DNA from 2 places in the Limnohabitans sp. INBF002 genome. Region 2 is predicted to be linked to the other one. Evidence: predicted binding sites of a transcription regulator. Region 2 holds the regulator's gene; the other holds the start of a gene.
What was found. Region 2 encodes NrdR, which represses ribonucleotide reductase genes. Its sites were predicted from a motif close to CACNANATNTNGTG; they were not measured.
Positions count from the first base shown of each region.

Region 1: a site for NrdR is predicted at 4,049-4,062, ahead of QMG15_RS02085 (ribonucleoside-diphosphate reductase subunit alpha). Genes of this name have one in related genera too.

Region 1 is NZ_AP027055.1:404,153-416,332, forward strand. It holds gene QMG15_RS02080 (ribonucleotide-diphosphate reductase subunit beta) at 1-968, opposite strand, end outside; gene QMG15_RS02085 (ribonucleoside-diphosphate reductase subunit alpha) at 1,053-3,932, opposite strand; gene ampD (1,6-anhydro-N-acetylmuramyl-L-alanine amidase AmpD) at 4,322-4,891, opposite strand; gene QMG15_RS02095 (PP0621 family protein) at 4,896-5,108, opposite strand; gene ccsA (cytochrome c biogenesis protein CcsA) at 5,105-5,917, opposite strand; gene ffh (signal recognition particle protein) at 5,974-7,356, shown strand; gene miaB (tRNA (N6-isopentenyl adenosine(37)-C2)-methylthiotransferase MiaB) at 7,433-8,776, opposite strand; gene QMG15_RS02115 (carbonic anhydrase family protein) at 9,035-10,231, shown strand; gene QMG15_RS02120 (hypothetical protein) at 10,296-10,733, opposite strand; gene QMG15_RS02125 (hypothetical protein) at 10,871-11,479, shown strand; gene QMG15_RS02130 (polymer-forming cytoskeletal protein) at 11,476-11,811, shown strand; gene fliN (flagellar motor switch protein FliN) at 11,820-12,180, opposite strand, start outside.
Region 2 is NZ_AP027055.1:1,715,556-1,727,735, reverse strand. It holds gene ribD (bifunctional diaminohydroxyphosphoribosylaminopyrimidine deaminase/5-amino-6-(5-phosphoribosylamino)uracil reductase RibD) at 1-245, opposite strand, end outside; gene QMG15_RS08475 (type IV pilin protein) at 297-707, opposite strand; gene QMG15_RS08470 (hypothetical protein) at 715-1,350, opposite strand; gene QMG15_RS08465 (PilW family protein) at 1,347-2,096, opposite strand; gene QMG15_RS08460 (hypothetical protein) at 2,093-2,593, opposite strand; gene QMG15_RS08455 (GspH/FimT family pseudopilin) at 2,584-3,105, opposite strand; gene nrdR (transcriptional regulator NrdR) at 3,159-3,608, opposite strand; gene glyA (serine hydroxymethyltransferase) at 3,994-5,238, opposite strand; ZMP/ZTP riboswitch at 5,292-5,421, opposite strand; gene QMG15_RS08440 (lytic transglycosylase domain-containing protein) at 5,426-6,265, opposite strand; gene QMG15_RS08435 (DUF349 domain-containing protein) at 6,355-9,093, shown strand; gene QMG15_RS08430 (UDP-2,3-diacylglucosamine diphosphatase) at 9,206-10,024, opposite strand; gene QMG15_RS08425 (peptidylprolyl isomerase) at 10,031-10,537, opposite strand; gene QMG15_RS08420 (peptidylprolyl isomerase) at 10,574-11,176, opposite strand; gene QMG15_RS08415 (tetratricopeptide repeat protein) at 11,173-11,823, opposite strand; gene cysS (cysteine--tRNA ligase) at 11,926-12,180, shown strand, end outside.

The sequences.
Region 1 (12,180 bases), 1.3 Mb from region 2:
TATTCGAGTTCAACGGCTTGCATGAACAAGGCTTTGATTTCTTCTTTGAACTCGGCTGTCCACAGTTGTGGGTTTTCGAGTTTGATCTGGTTGATCAAATCAATGCCAAAGTTGCAGTGCATGGACTCGTCACGCAAGATGTATTGGTACTGCTCTGCAGCGCCGGTCATCTTGTTTTGGCGACCCAAGGCCAAGATTTGTGTGAAGCCAACGTAGAAGAACAAGCCTTCCATCAAGCAAGCGAACACGATCAACGACTTCAAGAGTGTTTGGTCGGTTTGCAGTGTGCCGGTGTGGAAGTTGGGGTCCATGATCGCGTCGATGAACGGAATCAAGAACTCGTCTTTGTCGCGGATAGATTTGACTTCGTGGTACGCGTTGAAGATCTCGCCTTCGTCCAAGCCCAAAGACTCGACGATGTATTGGTAGGCGTGTGTGTGAATCGCTTCTTCAAACGCTTGGCGCAACAAGAACTGGCGGCACTCAGGCGCGGTGATGTGGCGGTAAGTGCCCAACACGATGTTGTTGGCAGCCAAAGAATCGGCCGTCACAAAGAAGCCGAGGTTGCGCATGATCAAGCGGCGCTCGTCATCGGTCAAACCATTCGGGTCTTTCCACAAAGCGATGTCGCGTGTCATGTTCACTTCTTGCGGCATCCAGTGGTTGGCGCAAGTGGCGAGGTATTTTTCCCAAGCCCATTTGTATTTGAAAGGCACCAACTGGTTGACGTCGGTTTGACCGTTGATGATGCGCTTGTCCGCTGCGGTGACACGGCGTGTGCTACTGGCTGCAGCTGAAGCCGCAGGTGCAACAGGTGCAGTTGCACCATCATTCAAAGTGCGGGTAGCCGCAACAGGCTGCATGGCAGGTGTCGCAGAAAGAGGTGGGAGTTCCATCGAGCGGTTGGGTAAACCGCTTGCAAGAGGTGATGGCGATGAGGGCTTGACTTCTTCGTCCCAGGTCAGCATAAAAAATTATCCAATGTGTGAATTATGAATGCAACGAAGACAAACGCAAAGCATTCGTGAACTTCGTTGCAAGTTTTTGTTGTATCACTGACACGATTCGCAGGTGGGGTCATCCACGCCGCAGAATTTAATGTCGGTGGCGGGGATGGCATTCATCTGCGCTTGCGCTGCAGCGGCGGCTGCTTCGAGCGCGCTCATGCCACCTGCTGCTGGGCCCGAAGACACAGCGTTGTGTGAACCGGCTTGCACGGTTGATTTCTCAACTTGTTGTGCGCTGGATGTGCGGAGGTAGTACGTGGTCTTCAAGCCGCGCAACCAAGCGAGCTTGTAGGTTTCGTCGAGCTTCTTGCCAGACGCGCCCGCCATGTAGATGTTGAGTGACTGCGCTTGGTCAATCCACTTTTGGCGACGCGATGCCGCTTCGACCAACCAAGTGGCTTCCACTTCAAATGCGGTGGCATACAAGGCTTTGATTTCTTGTGGCACACGGTCGATGGCGCGCAAGGAGCCGTCAAAGTGTTTCAAGTCCATCACCATCACGTCGTCCCACAAGCCAAGGCGCTTCAAGTCATGCACCAAGTAGTGGTTGATGACCGTGAATTCGCCGGACAAGTTGGACTTGACCGACAAGTTGCCAAAACAAGGCTCGATCGAAGCATCCACGCCAATGATGTTGGAGATGGTCGCTGTTGGGGCGATGGCCACGCAGTTGGAGTTGCGCATGCCGTCTTTGGCGATCTTGGCGCGCAGAGCGTCCCAATCCATGGTCTTGCTGCGGTCCACTTCGAGGTAGCCGCCGCGTGCTTGGGCCAGCATGTCGAGTGAGTCGATGGGCAAGATGCCCTTGTCCCACAGCGAGCCTTTGTAGCTGGCGTATTGGCCGCGCTCTTTGGCCAGCTCTGACGACGCCCAGTAAGCGTAGTAGCAAACGGCTTCCATGGAGCGGTCAGCGAACTCAACCGCTGCTTGTGAAGCGTAAGGCACGCGCATTTCGTACAAACTGTCTTGGAAGGCCATGATGCCCATGCCCACAGGACGGTGACGCAAGTTAGAGTCACGCGCTTTTTTGACCGCGTAGTAGTTAATGTCGATCACGTTGTCGAGCATGCGCATGGCCACTTTGATGGTGCGCTTGAGCTTGTCGTGGTCGAGTTCTTTGCCGTTGGGGCCGTCTTTCAAGTGTTGAGACAGGTTGACGGAGCCCAAGTTGCACACCGCAGTTTCGGTGTCGCTGGTGTTCAAGGTGATCTCGGTACACAGGTTGGACGAGTGCACCACGCCCACGTGTTGTTGGGGTGAACGCACGTTGCATGGGTCTTTGAAAGTGATCCATGGGTGGCCAGTTTCAAACAACATGGTGAGCATCTTGCGCCACATGTCGGTCGCCTGCACGGTTTTGCAAGGCTTGATTTCACCGCGCTTGGCTTTGGCTTCGTAGGCCACGTAGGCTGTTTCGAAGGCTGCGCCGAACAAGTCGTGCAAATCAGGCACATCAGAAGGCGAGAACAAGGTCCACTCGCCTTTTTCCATGACACGACGCATGAACAAGTCAGGGATCCAGTTGGCGGTGTTCATGTCGTGGGTACGACGGCGGTCGTCACCGGTGTTCTTGCGCAACTCGAGGAATTCTTCGATGTCCAAGTGCCAAGTTTCGAGGTAGGTACAGACAGCGCCTTTGCGCTTGCCGCCTTGGTTCACTGCCACGGCGGTGTCGTTGACGACCTTCAAGAATGGCACCACGCCTTGTGATTCGCCGTTGGTGCCCTTGATGTGGCTACCCAAAGCGCGCACGCGGGTCCAGTCGTTGCCCAAGCCGCCGGCAAATTTAGACAACAAGGCGTTTTCTTTGATTAACTCATAGATGCCGTCCAAGTGGTCAGGCACGGTGGACAAGTAGCAGCTCGAGAGCTGTGAACGCAAGGTGCCGCTGTTGAACAGGGTGGGCGTGCTCGACATGAAGTCGAAAGACGACAACACTTCGTAGAACTCAATCGCGCGGGCTTCGCGGTCCACTTCGTTGAGCGACAGGCCCATGGCCACGCGCATGAAGAACGCTTGTGGCAATTCGATGCGGGTCTTGCGCACGTGCAAGAAGTAGCGGTCATACAGCGTTTGCAGGCCGAGGTAATCAAACTTCAAGTCGCGGTCGGCCTTGAGGGCTGCGCCCAAGCGTGGCAGGTCGAACTGCAACATGGCTTGGTCGAGCAAGTCGTTGTCCACGCCTTTTTGGATGAACTGAGGGAAGTACTCAGCGTAGTGCTGGCCCATGTCGGCGTGCAGCACTTCTTTGCCCAACACTTCTTTGGCGATGGTGTGCATCAACAAGCGAGCGGTGGCGTAGGTGTAGTCGGGGTCTTTCTCGATCAATGTGCGCGTGGCCAAAATGGCTGCCTTGTAGACCTCGTCCATGGGGACGCCGTCGTACAGGTTGCGCATGGTTTCCGCCATGATGGGATCGGGTTTGACGTCAGCGCCCAAGCCAGCGCATGAGTCGTTGATCAGACGCTGCAGGTTGTGCATGTCCAACGCCACGCGTTGACCGTTGTCGATCACGTGCAATGTAGGAGCTGCAGGCGTTTGCTCTTCTTTGATATGCGCACGTTCTTGGTTGCGACGCTCGCGGTACAACACATAAGCACGGGCAATTTCATGGTGACCGCCGCGCATCAGACCCAATTCAACTTGGTCTTGCACGTCTTCGATGTGGAAAGTGCCGCCGCCTGGACGTGAGCGCATCAACGCGCGGACCACCGCTTGTGTCAGCGCCTCAACCATTTCGCGAACGCTGGCCGATGCTGCGCCTTGTGTGCCGTGCACAGCCAAAAAGGCCTTCATCATGGCGACGGCAATCTTGGCGGGTTCGAATGGCACCACAGCGCCGTTGCGGCGAATGATTTGGTAATGCGCCAACATGGTTGGGTTCTCGGTGGCTGCGCGGTCGTGCGCGACAGACGGGTTACCCATAGGGCTTGCGTGCACAGAGGTCTCAGCTGTTTGCATGTCTTTTTTCTTCCTGGTGAGCGGTTCGATAGTGCGTACAAAAAGCGGTGCCGCGACCGCTTTTGTGAAATTCAGGTTGACACTATATCTGGTGTTTGGCGGGTTGCCAATACGCTACAGGTAGTGTTTTGATGGGAAATGCTTACATTTGAAAATGTCACAAATGCTTGGTGCGCCATGCACGCTTTTGGACCTCCGTTGCAGATCAATATCGACGGGAATTTGTTATCAAAATCGAGTACTGGCGCTGCATTGCAAGTTATTTCCCGCGCTAATGCGCATGGGGTCTAGACGCGTCGTTCAAATGCACAAGCACTGTGCAAAAAAACTTTTTTTTGAGAGATGACGAAAAGTTAATTTTTCGTGGGGAAACTGTTCGCAGACCAGCCCAAAGACTGCTGCAAAAGTTGCCAATCAAACCCTGCGCCGGGGTCTTGTTTGCGCGTCGGTGCCACGTGTTCATGGCCTGCGATGTGATGCAACGTGTAATGTTGTGCGATGGCGGCACACACGCTGCTGAGGGTTTCGTACTGCGGGGCTTCAAAGGTGTGGCCTTCTAAGCCTTCGAGTTCGATGCCAATGGAGAAGTCGTTGCAGTTGTCGCGGCCTTGGTAGCTAGAGCGGCCCGCGTGCCATGCGCGGTCGTCGCAGCTGACGAACTGAAGGAGAGCGCCATCGCGGCGAATCACAAAGTGCGCGGAGACCTCAGCGCCACGAATCTGTTGGAAGTAAGGGTGCGCGTCCCAATCGAGCGTGTTGGTGAACAGCGCTTCTATTTCGGGGCCACCGTATTGGCCTGGCGGCAGGCTGATGGAGTGCACCACCACCAGATCAATCGAGGCATTCGCTGGACGGGGGCCAAAGTTGGGCGAGGGCGTGTGCTTGGCAAAGCGGTACCAGCCGTCGCGCCACAGGGTGGTCATGGGCTCAGCCTTCATGGCTGTCGCGGTGCGCTGCACTGCAATACAGGCCGTGCGAGCCACGAATGGCATCGTCTTCTGGCACATGGGTGCCGCAGTGGGCGCAAGGCACCATCACTTGTGGGCCTGACTTTTTGCTTGACGGTTGGTCGGGCTTGCGCTGCTGGCGAATCCACCAGATGCCAGCCAAGACGATGAGCAGCAACACGAGGTACTTCATGCCACGCGCCCCAAAACCACTTCCAGCACAAAGCGTGAGCCCGCATAGCCCAGCAGTAGCAAGCCGGTGCCGATGTAGAGCACACGCACCGCTTTGCGGCCACGCCAACCAAAGCGACTGCGGCCCACCAGCAGTACCGCAAAGGTGAGCCACGACAGCATCGAGAACACCGTTTTGTGGTCCCAGCGCCAAGCGGCTTGTGCGCCATACAGGCTATCGCCAAACAGCCAGCCTGCGGCCAAGGTGGCGGTGAGCAACACAAAACCCGCCGTCACAAAACGAAAGGTCAAGCGTTCCAACGTGAGCAAAGGCAAGCCCACATGGGTGTCTGCGCCCATGCGCATGTGCTTTTCAGCACGGGTCATCAGCCAGGCATGTACCACTGCGGCCGCAAACAAGCCGTAAGAGGCCACGCCCAAAGCCAAGTGCAGCGGCAGCCAAGGCGATGTTTGTGTGTGCAGCGCGGTGCCAGGAAATGCTGCGGCCAGCAACACGACGGCGGCCCCCACGATCGACAGCGTCCAGCGTGTGCGCAGTTGGGGAAACCAATGCTGTTCCAGCACATAAAACGTGAGCATCAGCCAAGCTGTGACCGACAGCGCTGGCGCAAAACCAAAGCGCAAACCGCCATCTTGCGGCGCAAACAAGGCAAATACCAGCCCCAGACCATGCAAAGCCCAAGGCACGCTCAAGAGGCGGTGACCCATGTTGGCGGCCACGCGTGGGCCGATGAGTGCCGTCAATGCGTAAGCGGCTGCCGTGGGCACTGCGAGCCAAAGGTTGAGCGGGATGTCGCTGGCTAAAATCATGGCAACAGTTTAGCGTTTCGCTACACACAGAAAACCAGCCCTTCAAAGGGGTTTATATGGCCTCAGCCCTTACCGACAAACTCTCGCGCCTCGTCAAACACATCAGCGGACAGGCCCGCATCACCGAAAGCAACGTGGCCGACATGTTGCGCGAGGTGCGCATGGCCTTGCTCGAAGCCGACGTGGCGCTGCCCGTGGTGCGCGACTTCATTGCCCGCGTCAAAGAAAAAGCCCTCGGTCAAGAAGTGATTGGCTCGTTGCAGCCAGGCCAAGCCTTGGTCGCCATCGTCAACCAAGAGTTGGCCGCCACCATGGGCGAAGGTGTGAGCGACTTGAACCTCGCCGCCCAGCCGCCCGCCGTGATTTTGATGGCCGGTTTGCAAGGCGCAGGTAAAACCACCACCACTGCCAAGCTGGCGCGTTGGCTCATCAACCAACGCAAGAAAAAAGTGTTGACGGTTTCAGGCGACGTGTATCGCCCGGCTGCCATTGAGCAGCTCAAAACCGTCACCGCTCAAGCGGGGGCCGAATGGTTCCCCAGTACGCCCGACCAAAAGCCAGCCGACATCGCGCGTGCTGCGTTGGATTACGCACGCAAGCACTACTTTGATGTGTTGTTGGTCGACACGGCCGGTCGCTTGGCGATTGATGAAGCCTTGATGGCTGAAATCAAACAACTGCACAGCGTCTTGAACCCCGTTGAAACCTTGTTTGTGGTCGATGCCATGCAAGGTCAAGATGCCATCAACACGGCCAAAGCTTTCAGCGATGCGCTGCCTCTGACGGGCATTGTGCTGACCAAGCTCGATGGCGATTCACGCGGCGGTGCCGCTTTGTCGGTGCGCCAGATCACCGGTGCGCCCATCAAGTTTGCGGGCACCAGCGAGAAGCTGGACGGCTTGGAGCTGTTCGATGCCAATCGCCATGCCGGCCGCGTGCTGGGCATGGGCGACATCCTGACCTTGGTCGAGCAAGTCACCGCCGGTGTGGACATGGCGGCGGCGCAAAAGCTGGCCGAGAAGGTCAAACGCGGCGATGCCTTTGACTTGAATGATTTCTTGGCGCAAATTCAGCAAATGCGCTCGATGGGCGGTTTGTCCACCATCATGGACAAATTGCCTTCGCAAATGGCGGCCAAGGCGGGTCAAGTGGACATGGACAAAGCCGAGAAAGACATTGGCCGCAAGCAAGGCATCATCCACAGCATGACGCCGCTGGAGCGCCGCAAGCCCGAGCTCATCAAAGCCACGCGCAAGCGCCGCATTGCCGCAGGTGCGGGCGTGCAAGTGCAAGACGTGAACCGCTTGCTCAAAGAGTTTGAGCAAATGCAAACCATGATGAAGAAGATGAGCGGCGGCGGCATGATGAAGATGATGAAAAAGCTGGGTGGTATGAAAGGCATGATGGGCGGCGGTGGCGGCTTTCCCGGCATGCGCTGAACCTCTCGCGCTTAAAACAAAAAGCCCTGAAACCTCGCGGTCTCAGGGCTTTTTCAATGTTTGACGACAGCGAGCTTTAAGCCGACTCTTTCACAAACACCTCGCCACGCAGCGAGTGCGGATTGGCTTCGGTGATTTTCACGTCAATCAGTTGGTTCATCAGGCGCTCAGGGTTGGGGCCGCCTTTGAAGTTGACGATGCGGTTGCACTCGGTGCGGGCGCGCAGCTCAGTGGCGTCTTTCTTCGAGTAACCGTCCACCAACACGCGTTGCACGGTGCCCACGCGTTGCACGTTGATGTCGCGCATGTTGTCTTCGATGATTTTTTGCACCTCTTGCAAGCGGCGCAGTTTCACTTCGTGTGGGGTGTCATCGTGCAGGTTGGCCGCAGGCGTGCCGGGGCGGGGGCTGAAGATGAAGCTGAACGAGTTGTCAAAGTACACATCGTGCATGAGCTTGATGAGCTTTTGGTGGTCCTCTTCGGTCTCGCCGGGGAAGCCCACGATGAAGTCTGAGCTCATGGCCATGTCGGGGCGAATGGCGCGCAGTTTTTTGACCGTGCTTTTGTATTCCATGGCGGTATAGCCGCGCTTCATGGCCATCAAGATGCGGTCGCTGCCGTGCTGCACGGGCAAGTGCAAGTGGCTGACCAGTTGGGGCACCTTGGCGTACACATCAATCAGACGTTGCGTGAACTCGTTGGGGTGGCTGGTGGTGTAGCGGATGCGCTCGATACCGGGAATCTCGGCCACGTACTCGATGAGCAGCGCAAAATCGGCAATCTCAGAGGTGCCGCCCATGGCGCCACGGTAAGCGTTGACGTTTTGGCCCAAGAGCGTGACTTCTTTTACGCCTTGCGCGGCCAAGCCCGCCACTTCGACCAACACGTCGTCAAACGGACGGCTCACCTCTTCGCCGCGGGTGTAGGGCACCACGCAGTAGCTGCAATATTTGCTGCAACCTTCCATGATGCTCACATAGGCGCTGCCGCCTTCGACACGGGCAGGGGGCAGGTGGTCGAACTTTTCGATTTCGGGAAAGCTGATGTCCACCTGTGGCTTGGCCAAGCTTTCGCGTTGGTTGAGCAACTCAGGCAAACGGTGCAGGGTTTGCGGGCCAAACACCACGTCCACATAGGGCGCGCGGGCAATGATGGTGTCGCCTTCTTGGCTGGCCACGCAGCCGCCCACGGCAATCTTGACGCCCTTGGCTTTCAAATGCTGGATGCGGCCCAGGTCGGAGAACACCTTTTCTTGGGCTTTCTCGCGCACCGAGCAGGTGTTGAAGACGATCAGATCGGCTTCCTCGACATCGTTGGTTTTTTCGTAACCCTGTGCTTCGCCCAGCACGTCGACCATCTTGTCCGAGTCGTACTCGTTCATTTGGCAACCGAAGGTTTTGATAAAGACTTTGCGGCTCATGGCTGAGCCTCCCCGTGGGGATAAAAGCAGCGGTTCATGGTGTTGATCCAGAGGCTGTGGAAGAAGCTCACGATTGTAGTGTCGGCTTATCTTGCGCACGTTTATTGCTTTTATCAGTTGCGGCAATAATTTGCCGTCTTTTGTTGGAATTAAAGCTTGTGTCATATCAAGCCGATACCCACTGACTTGCCCAAACAGGGGCGTGCACTGCGCGTTGCTGTTTGGCTTTATCAAATGCACCCACTCAAGTGAATGGCCATGAAAAAATATTTACGACTGATCATTGAAATCGTCATGGGTCTGCTGCTCGCAGGCGCTTTGGCTTTTGGTTACTGGAGCTACACCGGTAAAAACCACATCATGAGCGAGCTGACGGAAGCCAGCGAAGGCGCGACCGAAGCCCAACAAGAACTCGAAAAGCTGACCAAGGAATTGGAAGAAGCCAAAGAGAAGCTCGAAGAAGCTGAGCCTGCCGCCCAACAAATGATGGCGGTCAAAGAATCCTTCAGCAACGGCGTGGTTTTGCAAGACTACGAAGCGTTCATCAAGGCTCAAAAGGGCCCAGTGACCAGCGAACGCCAATTGGGCTTGGGCGCTTTGCGCTTGTTGACCAAAGGCGCTGAAGACCCAGAGACCGTCAGCGCTTTCCAAAAGGCGTTGGAAATGGCCGAGTGGTCGTCACGCTTGAAGTCGATTTGTGCGGCTCAAAATGCCTTGGCTGCGGCCGGTCAAAAAGTCAAAGTGTTGGCTGACTGCGCTGCCGAGAAAGAAGCCAAGGGCCACAAAAAAGGCCACGCTGTCCATTGGGACTACGCGGGCGAGATGGGCCCAGAGAACTGGGGCGATGAGTTCCCCACGTGCGGCAAAGGCACTAAGCAATCGCCTTTGAACATCACCGGTCCTTTTGAGAAATCGAAAGACGTGTTGGTGGTCAACTACAAAGAAGGCCCGCTGAAAATCTTGAACAACGGCCACACCATCCAAGTGAATGTCGAGCCAGGCAGCACCTTGAAGATCAACAAGGATGTGTACAACTTGTTGCAATTCCACTTCCACCGTCCCAGCGAAGAGCAAATTGACGGCAAGCCCATGGCCATGGTGGCGCACTTTGTGCACAAAAACGCCGATGGCAAGTTGGCTGTGTTGGGCGTGTTGCTCAACGACGGCAAAGACAATGCCGCCATCCAAACTTTGTGGAACAACGCACCCAAGGCCGAAGGCCCAGAGGTGGTGGTCGACAAAGTCAAGTTTGATCCCAGCAGCTTGGTGCCCGCCGCTTTGACACACTACAGCTACGAAGGCTCGTTGACTACACCGCCTTGCACCGAAGGCGTCAACTTCTACATCTTGAAGACACCGGTGGACATCGGCAAAAAACAAGTGGTGGACTTCCCCTTCAAGCGCAATGCACGTCCTGTGCAGCCTTTGAATGGCCGCAAGATCAACGCGAATTAATTTTCAAGACGCGTCAACTCTTTGAAGAACGCCTGCTCTGTGTCACAGGGCAGGCGTTTTTTTATTAAGAAAGCTTGGGCGGTGGTGAGGGCAAGGTGTAGAGCAACGGCATGGCCACGGCCACCAACAGAAACACCACCACCACAAAAATCAACAGCAGCTTGAAGAACTCGGGTGAGTCGGGGAACTTTGGCTTGGGCGGTGGCGTTTCTTCCACATGGATGGGGGGCAGTTGAACCCCTAAGCCATCGCCAGCCGCACGCGATCGAAACACATTCACCACAGGCATGCCGTTGGCCTGTGTGCCGCTTAACGTGGTGGCCACTTTCAGCGCGGCTTGCACCTTGATGTCCCGCGACGCGAATTGGCTGGAGCCACCGTCTTCCAGTTCACGCACCTGCGCTTCTGTCAGTCCACACAAATGCGCCACACGGGCGTGGTCGAGCTTGCACATGGCGCGCAGGCGAAGGATGGCTTGTGGGTCGATGAGGTCTGCGGTCATGTGCGGTTGGAGGGTTTGGTTCTTATCGGTTTGACTTGTTTTCGTACGCCCGTGAGCGTATAGACCTAGCGGTTCTTTCTTATGACAATCTTGTCAGATTTCTCAATTGGCTAGCAACTTTTAATTTTAAATTTTCGATGAATTTCCAAAAAATCAAAGAAAGCGACGAAGTTGAGTTGCCGCTGTTACTGAAGAATCGCCTTGTCAGTTTGGTGGCTTACATCCAACAAAAAATTGAAGCCTCCGAGTTTGACGCGCTGAGCTTGGCCAACATTGCCAAAGACAACCGCATGACCATCCCGCAGCTGATGGAGTTTGGGTTCACCAAAGCCAATCTGGTGTGTCATGCCGTGGTGGCGAGCAACGAGGCCATGATTCGAAGCTTGATGGCGCAAGACATCACCACCTTGGGCACAACCCTCATCGCGCAAGTGGAAGCGTATTTGCTGCAGATGTACCACCACGATTTGCGTCAGCTGCCATTCAAGACGGCGATCCAGTCATACGCATGGACTTGGTCGGTGGTGGACGAAGAGCGCTTCGTCAACCAAACCATGAAGCTGATGACGCCGATTTACCTCGCATTGCACGCGCACGGTTTTGACCACATTGATGCGCGCTGCCAAACCATTTGGGCGCTCTACACCCGAGGCTTGCGTACAGCTGCTTTGGGAAAAGGGAGTGCCAGCGACTGCTTGGCGGCGATTCGCACGTCCTTGAACTTAATGATTGAAAGAACTAAATGAACGATAAAAACGACATGTCCAAAGAAAACAGCATCTTCATCGGTGAAGGTGTGGTGTTCACAGGGTCTATCAAAGCGCCGAATCAGGCCATCATTTCTGGCCAATTCGATGGCGAGCTAGATGCACGCGATGTGCTGATTGGTACGTCAGGGGTCGTGACGGGTAAAACGACGGCCGAATATGTGGATGTCAAAGGCGAGTTGAATGACACCGTGACCAGCCGCGAGTTGCTCATCGTGCGCAGCACAGGCCGCGTGCGCGGCGCTGTGACGTATGGCGAAATCGAAATTGAGCGCGGCGGTCAGGTCAAAGGCGACATGACGCAGCGCTGAATCAAGGTTTAGATCAGCTTGAGGCGCTCTGAAGAGGGCACCACACGTGTCAGGCGAACACCGTAGCGGTCGTTCACCAACACGATTTCACCTTGGGCCACCACCGAGTTGTTCACCAACAGGTCGAGCGGTTCGCCCGCAATGCGGTCGAGCTCGACCACGCTGCCTTGGGTGAGGCGCATCAAGTCTTTGATCTTGATTTGTGCACGGCCCACTTCGATGGACAAGTTCACGACGATGTTTTGCAACACCTCGGGATTGATGTTGCCGGGCATCGTCGGCTTGAAGTCTTCCAAGCTTGGTTCGACATCTTCGGCTTGCACAGCCACTTCGTCGTGTGTTTCGGCTTCAGCGGCAGCCACTTCGGCT
Region 2 (12,180 bases):
GGTTCTAGCGTCACATACGCTGTGGCGCCTTTGACATCGTTGTTTTTGGCTTGTGCATCGCGCAAGGCCATCACTTCGGCGTGGGCTTCGCCTGCACGTTGCGTGTGGCCGCTGCCCAGCACTGAACCGTCCGCGCCTACGATCACGCAGCCCACGCGGGGGTTGGGCGAGGTCAAGAACAAAGCCTCGCGCGCCAGGGCCAAGGCGCTCGTCATGTGGGGGGTGTCGTGCTCAGAAAAACTCATGGCGCAATTATGAATGGCGAGACCTGCAGTTCATGTGGCCATGGCGAAGGCCTATCGACTCCAGCACTGCGCCGCAGTTTGGCTGACACCTTGCACGCTGCGCACGCCGAGGTGGTTGACTGTCAAAGTGCCGCAGGGGTCTGTTGTTTGCGCACCCAAAGGCGTGGCACTGAGCGTGTAGCTTTGTGCTGTGCTGCTGAGGCGCATTGTGTAGCGTTGGCCTTCAATGTGCAGCACGCTGGAGGGAACTTCGGCGGCTGGGGGGTAGTTTCCATTCGCGCTGGCCGCGCGTTCAAGCCAATGCGCAGCTTGCAACAACGATGCGCGCGCTTGGGCGCGTTGGCTGCGCAAAATCAAACTTTGGTAACTGGGCCATGCGAGGCTGGTGAGTGCGGCGATGCAGGCGAGCGTGATGAGCAGCTCAATGAGGGTGAAGCCCTTTGACAGGTGCGCGTGTGTCATGGTGTGTTCAGTCGTGCAGCAGGTGCCAGCTGCGCCACTGGCCTGTGGTGGAGGTGTCGCGCGTCCAAATGGCTTGCAACACGGCACTGCTGGACGTCACGCCGTTGGCGAGTACGGTGATGCGATAGACGAAGGTGCTGGCGTTGGCTTGCGGAAAAATTTCGACCCAATACCAAGCCGTGTTCTCGCCGTCGGGTGTGTCATTGGCGCTGACGGTCACGGCTGTGGCCGTTTGTGTTTTCCAATAGCTTGCTTTGGTGGCGTTGACCTCTAACGTATTGGGGGCGCAAATCCCCGCGCTGCATGGGCTGAGGCCTAGGCGCTGGCGCAGCGTGTCGTACTCAGACATCGAGGCAGGAAAGAAGGCATGTGTTTGCGTGGTGTTGCCCATGGTGTGGCGCAAGTTGAGCGCCACTTCACCACTGCCATTTGTTGCATTTGTGGTGCCAACGATGTCAGCCAAGGCCGTGGCCAACACGGCTTGGGCTTTGTGTTGGGTGCGCAGTTGGTCTGACTCGGCGTTGAGCAACTGCTCGTTCACCCACAGGTTACGCAAGGCCAGCAGCGTGGCGATGCTGGCGAGTGCGAGCATCGCCATCAAGGTGGGCAAGGCAAAGCCGTTGCCATGTGTTTGGCGCTTCACGGCATGACACCTTCGCGGTTGCGCAGAGCCATGACTCGGCGGAATACGCGTCGTGCGCGACCATCGGCTGCCAGTGCTTCGCCTTGGCAGCCTGTGTGGCGGGGGTTGGGCTTTGTTTGGTTGACAGGGTGGATGCTGGCGACGCGCAGACACACCTCTATTGCCAGCACCTGCGACATGGCGGTCATTTGGTTGGCGGTTTTCCACTGAAGGGTCTGCGTGATTGGGTTTGCTTCGGCGTAGCGCAGTTGAAAATCTTCGATGCCTTCAGCGAGTGCTTGGTAGGTGCTGTTGTTGAGGTTCAGGTCTTTGCAGCTCAGCTCTTTGTTGGTGTTGAGCTTGTAGTCGTTGCGCACGGTGCTGTGTGTGCTGCCTGTGTTGCCCTGGCAGTCGATGGCATCAACCGCATGCCAATGCCCCAAGGAGATGCTCTCCACCGATGTGCTGCCGTTGATGCCGCCTAGCGCGGGCTCTCCGGGTTGTTCGCTTGTCGACACGTCGATGGTGATTGGCCCATCGTTGCTGCTCAGCTTCAGATATGCCGCACCCGCCATGTGGGCTTGCTCGCGCATGTTGCGCAAGGCCACGCGTGCATTGGCGTGAACGGCATCGGCCGCGGCCATGGATGCCCAGGTTTGTTTGCTGGCCCCGTATGCCGCAATGGCTGCGGCGATGACCCCGAGTCCCAATGCGACGCCAATCAACAGTTCAGGCAAGGTGTGGCCCTGCTGCGCGGGGGCGTTCATCGTGTGGGCCTTATGAAAAGACGCAAACAGCTCATTTGTGCGGGGCAGGGTGGGGTGCCTGCCGCGGCATCGGTGCGATAGGTCTCTGTTGCGTCACGCCAAGCAATGGCGATGCCCCACCAGTTGCTCAGACCCGTTAAGGCAAAGACCGTTGCATCGCCTTCTGGCAGTTGGCTGTCTAAGCTGGCTTGGAGTTGCTGCATGTCCCACTGCGCGAGCTCGGGACGGCTGCACGCGGTGGATGCGCAGTCAGGGCCGGTAGGGTTGCTGAGCGCGCCCCATGTTTTGGCGTACATCGCATGCTGTGGTGCGTTGAGCTGCATGCGCTCGGCCAAATCGTCGGCGATGCCCATGGCGACCGAGCGCATGAGTTGCTGTCGTTGCAAGACCAAGGCTTGTTGGTGCATCCACAACAAGCCCAAGATGCCAAGCACCAAGACCAGCAGTGCGGCCATTGCTTCCATCAAGGCAAACCCTTGCATGCGCTTCAGCTGCATGACTCACCCGATTGCCAGCGCAAACGGCTGGCGCTGCTCAAACACAAAGTGTTGGCTATGTTGAAGGCGATTTGTCGTGACTTGATGACCCAACGATCTCCCACAGTGCCAAGGTCGCCACGCGGGCTGATGTCGAGCGGCTCTGACTTGCTAAATGTCACTTGCAGTGGGGTTGGGCTTTGCGACGTTTGCAGCACAGCTTGGCTTGATTTCACGCGCAGTTCCCAGCCGCAACTCCAATCGTTGTTGGTGGAGGCTCCCCATGTGCAATCGCGCAAACGTGCGAGTTGCAAGGTTTCTCCGCGCTGCATGGCGCGAAGGCGTGCGCTTTGTAAATCGTTCACCAGCTGGTCGCGCATGGCCTCGACACGGTTGCGTTCTTGAAAGCGCTGCCAGTTGGGCACGGCCAATGCGGCGGTGATGGCCATGATGGCTAGGCACGCCAGCAACTCAACGAGGCTGAAACCTCGCAGGTTGGGGCGTTGAGACAGTAAAAAACCCAGCGTTTGCATGGCGCAAATGCTAGGTTTGTAACGTGTGTCAGCGCATGGCTGAGACTCGAAAACTACTTGCGAACTTCGTCCACCAAGCTCTTGAAGTCGTCGATGTCTTCAAAGCTGCGGTACACGCTGGCAAAGCGGATGTAGGCGACTTTGTCGAGTTTTTTGAGTTCGCGCATCACCAACTCACCAATGCGGGTGGAGGGCACTTCGCGTTGGCCGAGGCTGAGTAGTTTTTCTTCAATGCGTTCGATGGCGTTGTCGACCTGTTCGGTGCTGACAGGGCGTTTGCGCAGGGCGAGGCCCATGGATTCGAGGAGTTTGTTGCGCTTGTAGTCGATGCGGCGACCGTCTTTTTTGACGATGTTGGGGAAGCTGACGTCGGGGCGTTCATAGGTGGTGTAACGCTTTTCACAGGCGCCGCATTGGCGACGGCGGCGAATGGAGTCGCCGTCTTCGGACATGCGGGTCTCGACGACTTGGGTTTCTAGGTGGCCGCAGAAGGGACATTTCATGTTTTGTTCTCTCTTTTGCTTTTGTACTTTTTACTGGGCTCGCTGAGGGCATTTGGTATTGGCCGCTTCCTCATGCTGGAGTACCAGAAATCGTCAGCGGCCAATACCAAACACCCTCAGTCTGCGTCGTGCTTTGCTTCGCTCGCGCATTTCACTCGTGCCCATCCTCAGGCAAAGTTGCGTAGCAACGAGCGAACCATTTCTAAACTCAAACAGCGCGGGTTGTAGGTGCGGCGGGCGATGATTTCTGGTACCCCAGCATGAAGAGCCCGCCGTACCTGCAACCCGTGCCCTCTCCGGAGAGAACCCGTCACGAGCGAAACAACACAAAACAGAAGCAGACAAACAAAAACCCCCGACACAAAGGACGGGGGCTGATGGCAAGTTACTTGTAAACAGGGAACTTAGAAGTCAGCGCATGCACCTTGGCACGCACCGCCGCGATGTTGGCTTCGTCGTGTGGGTTGTCCAACACGTCGGCAATCAAGTTGGCGGTGATGCGGGCTTCTTCGTCTTTGAAGCCGCGTGTGGTCATCGCCGGGGTACCGATGCGCACACCGCTGGTAACGAATGGTTTCTCTGGGTCGTTCGGGATGGCGTTCTTGTTGATCGTCATGTGCGCTGCACCCAAAGCCGCTTCGGCTTCTTTGCCGGTGATCTTCTTGGAGCGCAAGTCCACCAACATCACGTGGCTTTGTGTGCCGCCGCTGACGATGCGCAGGCCGCGTGCGGTCAAGGTCTCAGCCACGATCTTGGCGTTCTTCACCACTTGGGCTTGGTACTCTTTGAACTCAGGCTGCATGGCTTCTTTGAACGCCACAGCCTTGGCGGCGATGACGTGCATCAACGGGCCGCCTTGCAGGCCTGGGAAGATGGCGCTGTTGATGGCTTTTTCGTGCTCTGCCTTCATCAAGATGATGCCGCCGCGTGGGCCGCGCAAGCTCTTGTGGGTGGTGGAGGTCACCACGTCGGCGTGAGGCACAGGGTTGGGGTATTGGCCTGCGGCGATCAAGCCAGCGTAGTGGGCCATGTCGACCATGAAGATCGCACCAACTTCTTTAGCGATCTTGGCAAAGCGTGCCCAGTCGATGTGCAAGCTGTAAGCCGATGCACCCGCCACGATCAGCTTGGGCTTGTGTTCGCGGGCTTTGGCTTCCATCGCTTCATAGTCGATGGCTTCTTGTGCGTCCAAGCCGTAAGACACGACGTTGAACCATTTGCCAGACATGTTCAGGGCCATGCCGTGGGTCAAGTGACCGCCTTCGGCCAAGCTCATGCCCATGATGGTGTCGCCGGGCTTCAAGAACGCGAGGAACACGGCTTCGTTGGCCGAGGCGCCGCAATGGGGTTGCACGTTGGCGCAGTCGGCACCGAAGATGGTTTTGATGCGGTCGATGGCCAGTTGCTCGGCCACGTCCACGAATTCGCAGCCACCGTAGTAGCGCTTGCCAGGGTAGCCTTCGGCGTATTTGTTGGTCAGTTGCGAGCCTTGGGCTTGCATGACGGCAGGAGACGCGTAGTTCTCGCTGGCGATCAGCTCGATGTGGTGTTCTTGACGGGCGTTTTCGGCCTGAATAGAAGCCCAGAGTTCTGGATCGGTTTGTTCGATGGTGATGTTGCGGTCGTACATACTGGCAGTCCTAGAAAAAGGTGGTGTCCCGGCTATAACTCGGAAAAGAGCGGCAGGGCTGCCCAGGCGAACGGCAAAACACCTCTTCATGAAAGAGGCTGCGCGCTTCCCAGTGGTCATACATCCACGTCAGCGGTACGGGGCTGGTGCCCCGCACGCCTATCGCCAGTTGCGCGCGAAACAGAGTTTACCGTGGTTCCTCGTCGTCTTTGGGGTCTTTGCCAAAGGGCGTCAAGCGCTGGGCTTTCTCCCACAGGCTTTCCAAACGGGCCGTGGCGGCCTCGGCAGCCGTCGACGGTGGCGGGGTAATTGGCACTTTCACGCCTTTGGCCACTTGTTGCAGGCGGGCGTTTTCGGCCATGACCTTGCCAGCGTAGCCTTGGTCGTCTTTCATATTGCCAGCGCCCACATAGAGCTTGAGGCCGCCTTCCAAGCTACCTGCCCGGTTGATGCACTCTTTGAGCACGTTGACGCCCACGCGCACGTTGGCCACGGGGTCAAACGCGGCCAAAGCGCCACCAAAGCCTTGGTATTTCTGCTCGTGGACCTTGGTCATCACTTGCATCAGGCCTTGGGCGCCCACATGGCTTTGGGCAAAGGGGTTAAAGCCAGACTCCACAGCCATGACGGCCAAGATGAGGGTGGGCTCAATTTGGTTGCTGGGGCCCACGTCGTAGGCTTCTGAGACCAAAGCGCTCAAAGGTTCTGGCGCCACGCGGTATTTTTTGCTCAACCAATAGGCGAGGTTGGCTTGTTGTTTGGGCAGGTCGCGGGGGTCGGTGGCGGTGGCACGGTCAACCGCCTCGGCATCAGTGGCGATGCCTGTTTCGTCGTACTGGCGCTCTTGTAGCCAGCTGATGACCTTGGCTTCTGTCACCACACGCAGGTCGGGGCGCACCGTCAGCGCCACGGCGAAAAAGAAGATGGACAAGCCCACCACGGCCAAGCCGTTGTGAGAAATGGCAAAAAAACCTTGCGCCACGTCCGTTGCAAAGGTACGTAGACCTAGCTGTAATCTGGCGAACATAGGAATAGGCATAAATTTATAAATAGCGAATAGGCCAAAATTTTAAAGCCTCGGCGACAATCGCCTCTAATTTACTGTGAGCCCTACTTGTGACTGATTCTTCGAACAAACCCCTCGACCTCGCCGCCTTAGACAAATTGACTGGCGGGGCCTTTACCGTTTCCACCTCGGCAGACCGCACCGCGCGCCTGCGCGACTGGCTGGCTGGCCAGCCCACGTTGGAGCAACTGCAAGCCGTCTTCGACGAAATGAGCCACCGCGACAAGGGCGCCGCCAAAGTGCTGCGCGAGAAGCTCGACGAGCTGCGCCGCAGCAAAGACCAAGATGCGTTGGTGCAAGAGTGGGCCGCCAAAGGCGAAGCCCTGCGCGATGCGGCCCACATCAATTTGGGCGATGCCATGGGTTGGCAGCGTGATGCTGCCAAAGCCGGTGCCCCGTTGTCTCGCGAGCCATTGGCCGGTTTGAAAACCGCCTTGGCCGAGCGCGTCAAAGCCATTGAAGACCTGCAACACCAAACCCAAGTGCAGCGCGAAGCCGCTGTGTTGTTGGCCCAGCGCATTGAAGTGTTGTCCACCAAACCTTGGCAAGATGCCTTGGCCCAACGCGATGCGCTGCAAGCCGACCTCGACCGTTGGGTGGCACAAGCCCAAGCCTTGGCGGCAGACGCCCAATGGCCCAGCGTGGACGCCAAATTTGCGCCTGCTTTGCAAACCAGCACCCAACAGGTGCAAGCCGTGTGGACCGCTTTCTGCGAGGCGTTGACACTGACCGAAGCCGCTGCTGCCGATGCTGCCGCGCCATTGCCCGCCGTGCCCGCCTGGTCTGACCAAATTCGTGTGGCCCGTGGCGAAGTGTTGCCCCAAGCCGCTGCACCTGCCAAAGCCCCCAAGCCCGCTGCCGCTGGCGTGGATGCCACCCGCAAAGTCAAACCCACTGCCGACAAGGCTGTGGTGGACCAAAAGCGTTTAGAGCTGGCCATGCAAGCCGAGGCTTTGTTCAAGCCCGCGCCTGCGGCTAAGCCTGCGAAGGCTAAAGCGGCCAAGGCGGAGGACGCTGCGCAAGAGGCTGTGGTGATTGAGCCGGTTGTTACAGAGGCTCCTGCCGCAGAAGTCGCCCCAAGCGTCGCAGAAGCAGCGCCATCGGCTGAGACCGCCGCACCTGAAGCCACAACGCAAGCCGTGGAAGCTGAAAAACCTGCGGCCAAAGCCGACGACGTGGCGCGCATCCCCGCCATGGGTGGTCGCAAAATGCAAGAAACCTTGCGCAATTTGCGCGAGCAATGGAAAAAAATCGACAAAGAAGCCGCGCCCAACCCCGCGTTGTGGAAGCGTTTCGACTCGGCTTGTAACCGCGCCCACGAAGTGGTGGACGCCTGGCTCAAAGAAGCCCGCGCGCAAACCACTGCGCACAAAGCCCAGCGCTTGGCCTTGATTGAAGAAGTCAAAGCCTGGTCGGTTGAACACGCCAATGGCCCAGACTGGAAAGGCGTGGCGCGTCAGTTGCACCAGTTCGCCCAACGCTGGCGCGAGAGCGGCCACCTGAGCGAAAAAATGTTTGCTGAATTGCAGCCCGTTTGGAAAACCGCCATTCACGCCGCACACGAGCCGTTGGAAAACGCACAAAAAGCCAGCTTGGCTCGCCGTCACGCCTTGATTGCCGAAGCCCAAGCCTTGGGTGCGGCTACCAGCTTGCGTGTGGACGCTGTCAAAGCGCTGCAACAGCGTTGGCAAGAAGAAGCCCACACCGTGGTGTTGGACCGCAAGCAAGAACAAAAATTGTGGGACGCCTTCCGCCAACCGATTGACGAAGCCTTTGCCCGCAAATCGTCGGTGCGCGAGCAATCGCAAGCCGCGCTGACGCCGTACGACAAAGCCGTGCTTGACGCCGCCAAAGCGTTGGACTCTGCCACAGCCAAAGGCGACGGCGCGGCCATTCGTGCGGCCATGCAAGCACTGGAACAAATCGCTCGCGGTGAAGTGGTGGCAAGCCCTGCGGCTGCGGCCACCCCAGCTGCTTCGATTGAACAAGCTGCAGAAGCTGTGACACCCAGCGATGCCTCTGAAGCCCCCGCTACAGAAACCGCACCCAGCGACACAAGCGCTGGCGACGTCACGGACGCCTCAGTTTCAGAGGACGCCGTTGCTGAACCCGTGGCTGAAGCTGCGCCCGTCAAGCCAAAAGCAGCCCCCCGTCCAGTGGTGGCTGTGCGTGGCGATGACCGCCCAGGCCAAAAGCGCACCGAGGCTGCCCCTGCAGCGCGCGGTGGTCGTGATGGCAAGCCCGGTGGCAAGTTTGGCGACAAGCCTAGCTTTGGCCGTGATGGCAAGCCTTCACGCGACGGTGGTCGCGAGGGCTTTGCACCACGTGGTCCTCGTTTGGGTGACGCGGCTTTCCGCGCCCAACGTCACGCCTTGGAATCTGCACAAGACGCCTTGCGCCGCTTGGCTGCACAAGCCCATGGCGAAGTGCTGACCCAGCTCATGCACGCGTGGGAAAAGCGCGACGCCGCGCAACTGCCAGCTGCGCAAGCGATTGGCAGCAAACTGTCGCCAGCCCAACGCACGCAATGGTCACAAGCCTTGGCCGCTCAGCCTAAAGGTGACGCGGTTACGCCGTTGTTGCGTTTGGAAGTGGCGGCTGATTTGCCCACGCCCGCTGCGCAGATGGATGCCCGTCGTGCTTTGCAGTTGCAAATGCTCACACGTCGCAACGACCCATCTCCACAAATGACTTGGGCGGCTGACGCCGCGCAAGTGTTGGGTGGTGCGTATGACGAAGCCGCAGCTCGTCGCTTGCAAGCGGCGCTGAAAGTGTTGCTCAAGCGCTAAGTTATCAGCACGCACAAAGGGGGCTTGTTCCCAAGTCAAACAAAACGGCGCCTATCAGCGCCGTTTTTTATGTGTGTTGCGATAGCGCGTCAATCAAGCTTCGGTGAAGGCCCTAGTTTGTAGTCAAGGTCAATCGACGCAGCCCGTGCGTGGGGTTGTGCGCTTCTTCTCGTAACCAGCTCAGCACCTCCAAGCGAGGTGGTTGGCTATCCGCATGCCAATCGCTCAGTACCCAACGGCTCAGGCCGTCACCTAAGTCATGCACAGCAGGCTTGTGGGTGTGGCCGTGCAGCAGCACTTGCGCATCCGTGGCCTTGAGCCATGCGATGGCGGCTTGGGTGTCTACATCTGCGTAATCAGCGTGGCTGCGTTTGAGTGCTTCGCTTTGGGCGCGCACGCTGCGCGCATAGGCTTGGCGCTCAGCCAAAGGTTTGGCTAAGAAGGCGGCTTGCCATTCAGATTGGCGCACTTGGGCGCGAAACGCCAAGTAATCGTGGTCGTCCAAACACAGCGCGTCGCCGTGGCTGAGCAAGATGCGCGTGGGCGTTGAATCTCCCGCAGTCCCAAGGTCTAGCACCGTGGGGTCGCTCAGGCCTTGCATGCCCGTGGTGCTGAGCAACTCAGCGCCCACCAAAAAGTCGCGGTTGCCGCACATGAAATACACAGGCATGCGCAACGCCGTGGCTTTGAGAACGGCCATGCATTGCAGGGCGAAGGGGTCTGGGTTGTCATCGCCCACCCACACTTCAAACAAATCGCCCAAGATGAAGAGGGCGTCTGCTGGGGTGTGTGCCATGTGCTGGGCCCACGCCTCGAAGGTGGCAGGCTCGCCTGCATCTAGGTGCAGGTCGGAAATGAAGTCGATGCGCTGCCACGCGGGCTGGGCCCGCACACACGGTGTCTCGCTAGGCGCGGGTGGCAGATGCGTCATCCGTGATTAGAGCGCGACGGCTTTCTCAATCACCACGTCTTCTTTGGGCACGTCGTCATGGAAGCCTTTGCGGCCGGTTTTGACGGCGGCGATTTTGTCGACCACGTCATTGCCGCTCACGACTTTGCCAAACACGGCATAGCCCCAGCCTTGCATGCTGGGTGCTTTGTGGTTCAAAAACTCGTTGTCAGCCACGTTGATGAAGAACTGGGCGGTGGCCGAGTGTGGGTCAGACGTGCGGGCCATGGCCAGCGTGTAGTGGTTGTTTTTGAGGCCGTTGTTGGCTTCGTTTTCAATCGGCGCGTCGCATTCTTTTTGCGTCATGCCGGGCTCGAAACCGCCGCCTTGGACCATGAAGCCGGGAATCACGCGGTGAAAAATGGTTTTGTCGTAGTGACCTTTGTTCACGTAGTGCAAGAAGTTCTCTGTGCATTTCGGTGCTTTTTCAGCGTCGAGTTCGATGGTGATGACGCCGTGGTCCAAGATGTGCAGTTCGACTTGTGGGTTGCTCATGGTGTTTCCTTATGAAAGAGTGAAGCCAGCGCGTGCTCAGAGCACCGTGGCGGATTGAATGACGATGGGGGTGCGTGGCACATCCGAGGGGAAGGGACCGCCGAAGCCAGTCTGTACGCTTTTGATCTTGGTGATGGTCTCCATGCCCGAGATCACTTTGCCAAACACGGTGTAGCCGGGTTGTTGGGGGGAGGGGTCTAGAAAACCGTTGTCCACCACGTTGATGAAGAACTGAGCTGTGGCTGAATTCGGCACATTGGTGCGCGCCATGGCAAGGGTGCCCACGGTGTTGCGCGGACCGCCTTTGGCCAAGGCTTCGCGGCCTTCGTGTTCAACAGGGGGGCGTGTGCGGCGTTCAATGTAGCGTTGGTCGTAGCCACCGCCTTGCACCATGAAGTTGCCAATCACGCGGTGAAAAATGGTGCCTTCGTAGTGTTTGTCGCGCACGTATTGCAAAAAGTTGTCGACCGTCTTGGGGGCTTTGTCTGGGTAGACCTCAACCACAAACTCGCCCGCGTTGGTGACGAACTTGACGCGGGGTGCGTCTTGGGCGATGGCGGCTGGCGCCAAACCCAACCAGGCGAGGGCGCAAAAACTGAGGCCACACAAGGTGCGGCGGTTCAACAATGAAAGTGTCATGGTTTGCCTTGGGTCATTGCGAGAACGGGTTTGAGCCGTTCCATTTTTTGAGTGAGATCACGCTGCTTAGGCTCAATGGCCAAAGATTGCGCATACGAATGGCGTGCCATGTTGACCAGCAGGTCTCCCATATTCTCGTGGGCTGCGGCGTAATTTGGGTTTGCACGCAAGGCCTTGTCTAAGGAGGCCTTGGCATTGGGGTAGTCGCCCTTGGCTGCGTAGATCACTCCCAAATTGTTGTGGGGCTCAGCCAGCTCGGGGTACTCTTGTGTGAGATCGATGTAGACCTTCAATGCCATCTCTGGCTGCCCCAGCTGCTCAAAAATATAACCCTGCCAAAACTGCATTTGCGGGTCTCGTGGGTTGGCCGCCAAGCCTTTGTTGACCAGCAGCAAGGCTTGCGGGTACTTGGCTTGACGCAACAGCTTGCGCACGTCGTTGTGGGGTGTGCTGATCACAGTGGGGAGGGTGGATTGGCCGGGCTGCCACTCCAAGGCCTCAACACTTTGCGCGGTCACGTTCAATGAACTGAAACCCAAAGCCAAACCCAAGGTCCATGCAGTCACCCATCGGGTTTGCGCGAAGGTTTGGCGAGCAGCAGGCATTGCCAAATACTTGGCTGAGGAGGGGGCGTGAGGGTTTGTCATGTGCTTTGTATACTGGAGGCATTGTAAAACAGAGGGTCTGGACGACTCTTTGGCTTTCACCTCATTACCGACCCTTCATTGCGGTCTTCTCTCGATTCACTCATGACGCTTCGCATTCACAACACGCTCACGCGTGCGCTGGAGAACTTTTCGCCGTTAGAACCTGGCCATGTGCGCATGTACGTGTGCGGCATGACCGTGTACGACCTGTGCCATTTGGGCCATGCCCGTTCGATGGTGGCGTTTGATGTGGTGCAGCGCTGGCTCAAGGCCAGCGGCTACCGCGTGACCTATGTGCGCAACATCACCGACATTGACGACAAGATCATCAAGCGTTCGTTAGAAAACGGCGAAACC